2 regions of the Rhodococcus sp. Eu-32 genome follow, and region 1 is predicted to be linked to the other one. Evidence: riboswitches for the same ligand, from Rfam matches in the RefSeq annotation. Region 1 holds a riboswitch; the other holds the start of a gene.
What was found. A riboswitch is a leader RNA that binds a small molecule or an ion and turns the genes downstream of it on or off. The one in region 1 is predicted to bind thiamine pyrophosphate.
Positions count from the first base shown of each region.

Region 1 (5,379 bases):
TACGCCCAGGGGATGTTCACCGATACGAGGCCGGAGATCACGACCAATCTCGCGACGCTCGAAGAGCAGGCCGCGGCCACGCTGACGCCCGAGGCCCTGGGCTACATCGTCGCCAGCGCGGGCAGCGGTTCGACGGCGCGCGCGAACCGCGATGCGTTCGACGCCTGGCGCATCGCACCGCGCATGTTGCGGAGCGCCGCCCAACGCGACCACGCGACGACGATCCTCGGCACCGCACTGCCCGCGCCGCTGATGATCGCGCCCGTCGGGATCCAGACCCTCGCGCATCCCGACGGTGAACTCGCGACGGTGCGCGCGGCCGCAGCCCTCGGCGTGCCCTACATTCACTCGACGCAGGCGTCGCACTCGTTCGAGCAGGTCGCCGAAGCGGGCGGCGACGCGCCCCGCTGGTACCAGTTGTATTGGCCCACCGATGAATCGGTGTTGCTGAGCTTCCTCGGACGGGCACAGGACACCGGCTTCACGACGCTCGTCCTGACTCTCGACACCACCCTTCTCGGCTGGCGACCCGCCGACCTCGATCGCGGTTACCTCCCGTTCCTGGCGAACCTCGGTATCGAGAACTACTTGTCGGATCCGGCGTTCCGAGCGGGCCTCGAACAGCCGGTCGACGCCAATCCCATTGCTGCCGCGATGCATTGGGCGCAGATGTTCCCGAATCCTGGCCTGAACTGGTCGCAGCTGGCGTTCCTGCGTCAGCACTGGGACGGCCCGATCGTGCTGAAGGGAATCTGCACCGTCGGCGATGCACGCTCCGCGCTGGAACACGGCGTCGACGGTATCGTCGTGTCGAACCATGGCGGACGCCAGATCGACGGTGCACGTGCATCGTTGGACGCACTACCCGAGATCGTCGACGCAGTGGGCGATCGACTGACGGTGCTGTTCGACTCCGGTGTACGCACCGGCGCCGACATGGCTAAGGCGCTGGCGCTCGGCGCCGATGCAGTCCTTCTCGGCAGGCCGTTCCTGTACGGTCTGGCGCTCGCGGGCCAAGCAGGCGTCGAACATGTACTACGTTGTATCCTTGCGGAATTCGATCTCGTCACCAGTCTGTCCGGCCACGCCGGTGCGTCGGAGCTCGGCCGTGAGTCGGTGATCCGAGCGTGACCGCTCCGGCGTGGGTCCAGCACGCGATCTGGTGGCAGGTGTATCCGCTCGGCTTCGTCGGTGCGCCCGTTCGGAATTGGGACGGATCGTCGTCGGCGGACGAACACAAGCTGCGTGGCATCGTCGAATGGCTCGATTACGCAGTCGAACTCGGAGCGTCGGGAATCGCCCTGGGGCCCATCTTCGCGTCGGAGGGACACGGATACGAGACGGTCGATCATTTCCGCGTCGACGAACGACTCGGCACCGGCGAGGACGTCGACGCGCTGATCGAGGCCGCACACGACCGCGGAATGCGGGTATTGCTCGATGGTGTATTCAATCATGTGGGACAACGTTTTCCACGATTTCAGGAGACGCTGGCCGGTGACGCGAAGGCCGCGTCCTGGTTTCACCTCGACTCCTCCGGTCGGCACCGCAACTTCGAGGGCCACGACGAACTGGTGACGCTGAACCACGACAACGAGGACGTCCGGCAGTACGTGGTCGACGTCATGTCGCACTGGCTGAGTCGCGGCGCCGACGGCTGGCGTCTGGATGCGGCCTACGCCGTTCCGACGTCGTTCTGGGCATCGGTCGTACCCCGTGTGCGCCAGTCCTTTCCGGATGCCTACTTCCTGGGTGAGGTCATTCACGGTGACTACGGCCGCATCGCAGCGGACAGCGCACTCGACTCGGTGACACAGTACGAGCTGTGGAAGGCGATCTGGAGCGCGATCTCCGAGAAGAACTTCTTCGAGCTGTCCCATGCGCTGGGCCGACACAACGAGTGGCTCGACGCGTTCGTTCCCGCCACGTTCGTCGGTAACCACGACGTCAATCGCATCGCCAGCACCATCACGGACGAACGGCACCTCGCGCACGCCCTCGTCGTCCTGTTCACCGTCGCGGGGACGCCGACTATCTACTACGGCGACGAGCAGGGTTTTCGCGGCACCAAGGAGGAACGCGTCGGCGGGGACGACGAGGTTCGCCCCGAATTCCCGTCGCACAAGGATGATCTCGCCCCGTACGGGTGGCCGATCTTCCATCTGCATCAGGAATTGATCGGCCTGCGCAGGCGACACTCGTGGCTGCACACGGCACGGACGGAGGTCGTCGAGCTGACCAACACCGCACTGGCGTACCGCGCGTCAGCGGGCGAGGAACGGATCCACGTTGTCCTCAATCTCGGCGACGACAGCGTCGAGTGCCGGTTGAGCGGACCCGTGTTGGCCGGCCAGGCTGCGGTGCAGGGCGGACACGTCACCGTGCCACCGCACGGATGGGTGGTTCTCGGCTGAATCGGGCTGTATATCGTTTTCTAGTGATCAAGCTAGAAAGAGATATACAGGCCGATACGGCTACACTCGGCAATCGACACGGGGTGCCGCTGCACGGCGGCTGAGAACACACCCGTCGAACCTGATCTGGCCAGCACCAGCGTAGGGATGTCTATGTCTGAGCTGTGCCTATGAGCGAGAGGCGCATTCACATGAAATTGGACGAGCAAACAGTTCTGGTCACCGGTGCCGGCCGCGGTCTCGGGTCCGCGATCGCGCGGGCCTTCGCGGCGCACGGTGCACGTGTCGTCGTCAACTATCGACGCAGCCAGGAGGCAGCCGAGAAGCTGGCCACCGAGATCGGTGGCGTTGCGGTACAGGCGGACGTCACCGATGCGGACCAGGTGGATGCGCTGTTCGCCACGGCCGAGAAGCACTTCGGCACGCCGATCACGACGGTCGTCAACAATGCGCTCGCCGACTTCTCGTTCGATGGTGACGCGCGCAGCAAGGCCGATTCGATCGAGTGGGAACAGTTCGATTCTCAATTCCGTGGGGCCGTGAAGGGTGCATTGACGACGACGCAGCGCGCGATCCCGGGCATGCGCGCCGCAGGCTTCGGCCGGATCGTGAACGTCGGCACCAACTTGTTCCAGAACCCGGTGGTCCCGTACCACGACTACACGGCATCGAAAGCTGCGCTGCTGTCTCTGACACGCACTCTCGCAACCGATCTCGGCCCTGATGGCATCACGGTCAACATGGTCTCCGGCGGGCTCCTGCGCACGACGGACGCCAGCGCCGCGACACCCGACGAAGTGTTCGACCTCATCGCCTCGTCGACCCCACTGCAGCGTGTCGTCACGCCCGAAGAATTCGCCGACGCGTTGCTGTTCTTCGCGTCCCCGTGGTCACGCTCGGTCACCGGGCAGAACCTCGTCGTCGACGGCGGTCTCGTCAAGGACTGAATCATGCTGCATTTGAACGCCTTTTTGTTCGGTTGCGGTCACCACACCGCTGCCTGGCGTCACCCGAATTCGCGGGTCGAAGACCTCGGTGACATCGCGTACTACGAGGAACTGGCGCAGATCGCCGAACGCGGCAAGCTCGACGCAGTCTTCTTCGCCGACGGCCATTCGGTACGCGACCCCGCAGGCGCCGGAACCTGGTTCCTGGAACCGATCACGGCTCTGTCGGCCATGGCGCGGGCGACGACGCACATCGGACTCGTGACGACGGTGTCGACGACGTTCTACACTCCGTTTCACGCCGCCAGGATGCTGGCGTCGCTGGATCACATCAGTGGCGGCCGAGCCGGATGGAATGTCGTCACCTCGATGTTCGACGCCGAAGCACGGAACCACGGTTTCGACGACATCCCCGGCAGGAACGAGCGTTACGCACGAGCCGAGGAGTTCGTCGACGTCGCACTGGCATTGTGGGACACGTGGGACGCCGACGCGCTCGTTCTCGACCGCGCCGGAATGTATGCGGATCCAGCGAAGGTGCATCGGATCGACCATGACGGCAAGCATTTTCGCGCCGACGGTCCGCTGACGGTTCCACGATCGCCGCAAGGTAGGCCGGTGCTGTTCCAGGCGGGCGCGTCGGGGCAGGGTCGTGATCTCGCGGCTCGATACGCCGAGGCCATTTATGCGGTGGCGTACGATATCTCGTCCGGATCGAGGTACTACGCCGACGTCAAACAGCGGATCGCGGAGGCGGGCAGGGACGCGTCGGCGGTCGGGATCATGCCGGGGCTCGTCACGTACGTGGGATCGACGATGGGCGAGGCGAAAGCGAAGAAAGCAGAACTGGACGCGCTACTCCCCGTCGAGCAGTCGCTGCGTCAGTTGAGCATGTTCGTCGAACAGGATTGCACTACTTGGGAACTCGACGCACCCGTACCGTCACTGCCGCCGCTCGAGGAGTTCACCGGTCCGCACGGTAGGTACGACACGATCCTGCGCATCGTCGAGAAGGATGCGCCGACGGTCCGCGAACTACTCGGCACCCTCGCGGCGGGCGGTGGACATGCGACGATGATCGGTACGCCCGAGTCCATCGCCGACGAGATCGAGGCCTGGGTGCAGGCAGGCGCGGCCGACGGCTTCAACCTGATGCCGCCGCTCTATCCGCATGGCCTCACCGAGTTCGTCGACCACGTCGTTCCGATCCTGCAGGCGCGCGGCGTTTTTCGTCGCGACTATGCCGGGTCCACGTTGCGGGAGAACCTGCGCTGACGCACGGGTGGCGAAGCCGCAAAACTCTTCGTCAACTTCGCGATCTCCGACGCATGGGAGATGGGTGACCAATGCCCGGCGCGAATTTCGTTGCGCGTCAGGTTCTTCACCCACTTCTCGGTGTCGTCGTAGTGGAACGGCCGAACTGCGACGTCCTCGGTGTTCACGATCAACTGCACGGGCACGTCGATGTGACGCTGCCTCGGCTGGGTCAACCGGGGGACGATGTTGGCGCGGTAGCGGTTCGTGCCGTTCACCGCGTCGGACCACAGCGTCGAATTCTGGGTCACCAGTGCGGGATCGACGTTCGAGAACTCCTGCAGGAACGCGGGCCATCCCTTCGCGAACTGTCGCTTGATGCGGAACGTCGACAGCCCCGGAATGTGGAACGTGACCGTGTACCACGAGGCGCGGGTCTGTGCGAGCACCTGCTTGATGCCTGTCCACGTCGGCTTTCGCAGTCGGGACCGCGACCACTGGGCAAGATGATCGAGGTTGGGCCCCGACACCGACGTGTACGACGCGATGCGGTCTGCCGCGCGAGGCTCGCCTGCCGCCTCCCATACTTCGACGGCCCCCCAGTCGTGCGCGAGCACGTGGACCGGTCGATCGGGGCTGACGGCGTCGATCACCGCGTAGAAGTCGCTCGCCAGGTTGCTCAGGCGATATGCGGACTGCTCCTCGGGGACCGTGCTCTCCCCTGCGCCGCGGGTGTCGTAACTGATGACGCGGAACTCGTCGGC
Region 1 covers NZ_QGNK01000005.1:31,858-37,236, reverse strand. Annotated here, with positions in the region: gene DK926_RS07785 (alpha-hydroxy-acid oxidizing protein) at 1-1,131, shown strand, start outside; gene DK926_RS07780 (alpha-amylase family glycosyl hydrolase) at 1,128-2,414, shown strand; TPP riboswitch at 2,484-2,579, shown strand; gene DK926_RS07775 (3-oxoacyl-ACP reductase) at 2,606-3,361, shown strand; gene DK926_RS07770 (LLM class flavin-dependent oxidoreductase) at 3,365-4,636, shown strand; gene DK926_RS07765 (alpha/beta fold hydrolase) at 4,600-5,379, opposite strand, start outside.

Region 2 (5,379 bases), on a different contig from region 1:
TGACTTCCCGCGGGCGCGCGGGCGACTTGCCGCCGGTCATGGTCGCGTCGTACACCGCACTGAGAATCTGCGCGTAGCGGCGCGGATCCTCGCCGGCCGCCAGCGCAGGTTCGGGGCCTGTCGACTGTGTCATCACCGGCAATTGTGCGCCAGCTCACAAACCGATGTAAAGCCAGGGCCGTCGAATGCACACCTCATCGATAGACGAGACCGCCGTCGATCAGCGGTGCCTGCCCGGTCATGTAGTCTGAATCCGGGCCCGCCAGGTAGGACACGAATGCCGCGACGTCGTCGGGCGTCTGCGCGCGTCCGAGCGCGATGCCGCCGACGAACTTGTCGTAGGTCTCACCTTCTTTCGCACCGGTCAGCTCGGCGAAACGCTTGTCGATGGTCACCCACATGTCGGTGCCGACGACGCCGGGGCAATAGGCATTGACGGTGATCCCGTCCGACGCGTATTCCTTCGCCGCGGCCTGGGTCAGCGCGCGCACCGCGAATTTCGTTGCGCTGTAGACGCCCAGCATCGCGAATCCGTCGTGTCCGGCGATCGACGACGCGTTGACGATCTTGCCCTTCTGCTTCAGCGTCCTGAATTTCGCTGCAGCGGCCTGAATTCCCCACAGAACACCGTCGACGTTGACGGCGAAGATGTTCTTCGTGTCCTCGGGGCGAACGTCGTCGAGCGGCGCGACCTGCGCGATACCCGCGTTGTTGACGATGACGTCGAATCCGCCGAGTTCCTCGTGCGCATGATCGACCGCCGCGAACACCTGATCGCGATCGGTCACGTCGGTGACGAAAGTCGTTGCATGACGCCCGATGTCACGAACCTCCTGCGCGACGGCGTCGATCTTGTCCGATGCCACGTCGACGAGCGCGATGTCGTGCCCGTCGCGGGCGAGGCGAAGTGCGATGCCGCGGCCGATTCCCTGACCGGCTCCGGTGACGAGTGCGACTGTCATTTCTCTCCTTCGGCTGGAGTTACCAGAACCTTCATCTTGTTACCCGCGTGCAGTGCCTCGAAACCGTCCTCGACCACGCCGTCGAGCGCGATCTTGTCCACCCATCCGGTCGTGTCGTACTGCCCGCGTGCCATCAGATCGATGACGGCGTCGTAGTCGGCCGAGGTGTAGCAGAGCGAACCTTGGATGCGAGATTCGTTCATGACGAGCTTCTGAAGCGTTGTGGTCAAGGGCTTTTCGTAGATCGCGACGCTGACCAGCGGCTTACGCGCACCGATGCAACTCAATGCCGTCTCGACGGCCGGTTGCACACCGGCTGCGTCGTAGATCGCGTCGGCGCCGCGACCGTCCGTGGTGTCGGCGATGAACTCAGGCACGTCGAGTGTCGTGGGATCGAGCGTCTTCGCGCCGAGCGCTTCGATCGATGCGCGACGCGTCGGCGACGGCTCGACCACGTACACGTCGTCGAGTCCTTTGCCGCGCAACGCAAACCACAGTCCGATACCGATCGGCCCTGCACCGAACACCATCGCGGTGTCGTCGGGCTTCGGGTCGCCGAGCGTTGCGGCATGGAATGCGACGGACATCGGCTCCACGAGCGCGCCCAGTTCGAGCGAAACATTGTCGGGCAGCTGGTGAATCATGTTCGACGGCACCACCGTGTATTCGGCCATCCCGCCGTCGGACATCAGTCCGTGGAATCCGATGTGCTGACAGATGTTGTAGTTGCCGGCTTTGCACGGACCGCAGTGGCCGCACCGGTAGAGCGGTTCGATGGCGACGCGGTCACCGATCTTCGCATCTCTGACTCCGGCGCCCACTTCTGTCACCGTTCCGGAGAACTCGTGCCCGAGCACAAGCGGCAGCTGCTGATGCGTCAGCGGGTGCGGTTCGGTAGGAACGAAGATCGGACCGGCATAGTACTCGTGCAGGTCGGTACCGCAGATGCCGTTGAACCCGACTCGAACCTTCACCTCACCTTCACGGGGCGACGGCTCGGGCACATCGGCGATCTCCACCTTGTTCGGACCGTAGTAGACGGCAGCGCGCATCGGTTCACTCCTCACCGGTTGATTCGATGAACACATGTCTATGTGACCTGACCCACAAGCGACAGGGTTGCAGCCCGTTGCAGTCCTTCGATCGCCCGGTCGGCGGATGGTGCTATGGTCGGCGTTGTTCTGACACGGGGTGCGTCCTACCTGAGGATGCTGAGATCACACCCGTCGAACCTGATGCAGTTAATGCTGACGAAGGGATGTCAAGGCGATGGTTACGCCTGTGCACTCGGCGGATTCGGTCCGCCACACGGACCGCATGTGGGACGCAACGGGCTCGTTGCGCACCGCTATCGACGGGCTCGAGTTCCTCGAGCAGCTCGGACACGGAACGTTGCCGCTCGACGCGTTCCGCTTCTACATCGAGCAGGACCGGCTCTACCTGGCCGGATACACCAAGGCGCTGGCCATTCTCGCATCGCGGGCGCCCGACGCGACCACGGCCGCGTTCTGGGCGACATCGGCGGCCAGCGCTGTCGACGAGGCATCTCTGCACGAACAACTGTTGTCCGGCAGTGCGCTCCCTCCGTCGGACGCGCGCGTCGAGCATTCACCGACGTGCCTCGGCTACACCTCCTACCTGATCGCCACTGCAGCCACCGAGCCGTATCCGGTCGCGGCCGCAGCAATTCTGCCGTGCTTCTGGATCTACGCCGATGTGGCGGCGCGGTTGGCGGGTGCAGCACAGGACGTGCTGGCACGGGATCCCGAGCACCCGTACGCCCGATGGGTGTCGACGTACGATTCCGACGAGTTCCGCGACATCGTCTCCGCCGCAAGAACCCTCGTCGACGAGGCGGCCGATGGAGCGACCGAGGCACAGCGCGAGGCGATGGTCGACGCGTTCGTGATCGCCACTCGATACGAGCTGTCGTTCTGGGACACAGCCTTGCATCCGACGCCGTGGTCGCACTCGCGATCGGCGGTGGCGTTGTGAAAAAGCTTCTTGCACTCGCCGTGTCGGCCGTGTCGATCGCGGGACTCACCGCGTGCGCACAGTCGAACGATTCCGACACGATCCGATTCGCACTCGACTGGACACCGAACACCAACCACACCGGACTGTACGTTGCGCTGCAGGAAGGCTACTTCGCCGACGCCGGTCTCGACGTCGAGGTGCTGCCCTACAACAACACCTCGCCCGACACGCTCGTCGATTCGGGCAACGCCGAATTCGGTATCAGCACGCAGAGTTCGACGGCATTCGCGAAAGCAGCAGGTGCACAGATCGTCTCGGTGCTCGCACCGCTGCAGCACTGGGCGACGGGCATCGGAGTCAAGGCCGATCGCGACGACATCCCGAGCCCGAAGGCGTTGGACGGAAAGACGTACGCGGGCTTCGGTGACACCGGCGAGCAGGCGACGCTGAGGCAGGTCGTGCGGAACGACGGCGGCGCGGGCGACTACGAGACGGTCGTGCTCGGCACATCCGCCTACGAAGCCGTCTACTCCGGCACCGCCGACTTCACCGTGTCCTACTTCGCGTGGGAAGGCATCGAGGCCGAGCACAGCGGCACGCCGATGAAATACTTCGACTACACCGACTACGGATTTCCCGACGCGTACGCGATCACCATCAGCGGCAACGAGAACTGGCTGGCCGACAACCCCGACGAGGCGAGAAAGTTCGTCCAGGCGTTGCAGCGCGGCTACCAACTCGCAGCCGACGATCCGCACCGCGCCGCACAGGACGTCATCGACGCCAACCCCGGCGCGTTCACCGACGAGGACCTCGTGTTCGAGAGCCAGCAGATGCTCGCCGACAGTTACATGAAGGACGCGTCGGGAACCGTGGGTACGCAGAACCTCGAGAAGTGGGCGGCCTACTCGAAGTTCCTCTACGACAACGGTGTTCTCGTCGACGAGTCCGGCGCGCCGCTGACGTCCGAACCCGACTGGTCGACGTACTTCACCGATGACTACCTCGCCGATCAGTAGCACAGCCGAGTCGTCGTCACCCCGTGCCCGACGGGTCCTGACGCTCGTTCGGTGGGCGCTGCCGTCGGCGACGATCGTCGTCGTGCTGGTCGCCGCATGGCAGATCTACGTCTCGGTCTCCGGCATCAGGCCGCAGGTGCTGCCGTCGCCGACACGCATCGTGACGCAGGGCTGGGCACATCGCGACGCGATCGCCACGAACGCCGCGGCCACGCTGCAGGTCACGATCGTCGGATTCGCGGTGTCGCTCGTCGTGGCCTGGGTTCTGGCTGTGGCCGTCGACTTCTCGCCGTGGCTGCGCCGGGCCGTCGTCCCGCTGTTCGTGGTATCGCAGACGTTGCCGATCATCGCCATCGCGCCGCTGCTCATCATCTGGTTCGGATTCGGACTGCTCCCGAAGATACTCGTCATCGCGCTGGCAACGTTCTTCCCGATGGCCATCGGTTTGATCGAAGGCTTCGCCGCCACCGACCGCGACGCTCGCTCACTGCTGGCCAGTATGGGCGCGAGTCGGTGGCAGCAGTTCCGGTACGTGCGACTGCCGTCGGCGATGCCCCGGTTCTTCACAGCACTGCGTATCGGCATCACGTATGCGGTCGTCGGTGCGATCTTCGCCGAATATGCCGGCGCAAGTGCAGGACTCGGCATCTACATGGCCCAGCAGAAGAACTCGTTCCGCACCGATCTCGTATTGGCCGCAGTGGTCGTGACGGCCGTCATCAGCGTCGCACTGTTCCTGCTCACGTACGCCGTCGAACGCGTCGTCGCGCCGTGGGCGCTGGATCGGAGGACGTCATGACGCATGTGCACCTGTCCGGTCTGACGAAGTCCTTCGGCGACCGCACCGTTCTCGACGGCGTCGATTTCGATGTGGCACAGGGAGAATTCGTGTCGGTCATCGGCCCGAGCGGATCCGGTAAGAGCACGATCTTCAACGTCATCGCCGGGCTGGATACGCCGGACTCGGGAATCGTCGACGCGCCGACCTGCGCGTACATGCCACAGAAGGACCTGCTGTTCCCGTGGCGGTCGGCGCTGGAGAACACCACCCTCGGCCTCGAAGTCCAAGGCGTCGACAAGAAAGCCGCTCGCCGACGCGCACGCGAGCTGTTCCCGATCTTCGGACTGGGTGGGTACGAGAACGCCCGTCCCGCCGAGATGTCCGGTGGCATGCGGCAACGCGCAGCCCTGCTGCGGACCGTCGTGCAGGGACGTGAGGTTCTCCTGTTGGACGAACCGTTCGGCGCACTCGACTCGTTGACGCGGACATCGATGCAGGGCTGGCTGCAGAACGTCTGGCTGCAGTACCAGTGGACCGTACTGATGATCACACACGACATTCGCGAAGCGGTCTACCTCTCGGATCGCGTGATCGTGTTGTCGGACAAGCCTACTCGTGTGCGCCGCCAGGTAGAGGTGCC
Region 2 covers NZ_QGNK01000019.1:3,683-9,061, reverse strand. Annotated here, with positions in the region: gene DK926_RS20460 (GAF domain-containing protein) at 1-133, opposite strand, end outside; gene DK926_RS20455 (acetoin reductase) at 195-962, opposite strand; gene DK926_RS20450 (2,3-butanediol dehydrogenase) at 959-2,014, opposite strand; TPP riboswitch at 2,140-2,238, shown strand; gene tenA (thiaminase II) at 2,232-2,957, shown strand; gene DK926_RS20440 (ABC transporter substrate-binding protein) at 2,978-3,958, shown strand; gene DK926_RS20435 (ABC transporter permease) at 3,936-4,757, shown strand; gene DK926_RS20430 (ABC transporter ATP-binding protein) at 4,754-5,379, shown strand, end outside.
Region 2: linked by a shared signal. The riboswitch ahead of tenA (thiaminase II) and the one ahead of DK926_RS07775 (3-oxoacyl-ACP reductase) in region 1 are both predicted to bind thiamine pyrophosphate.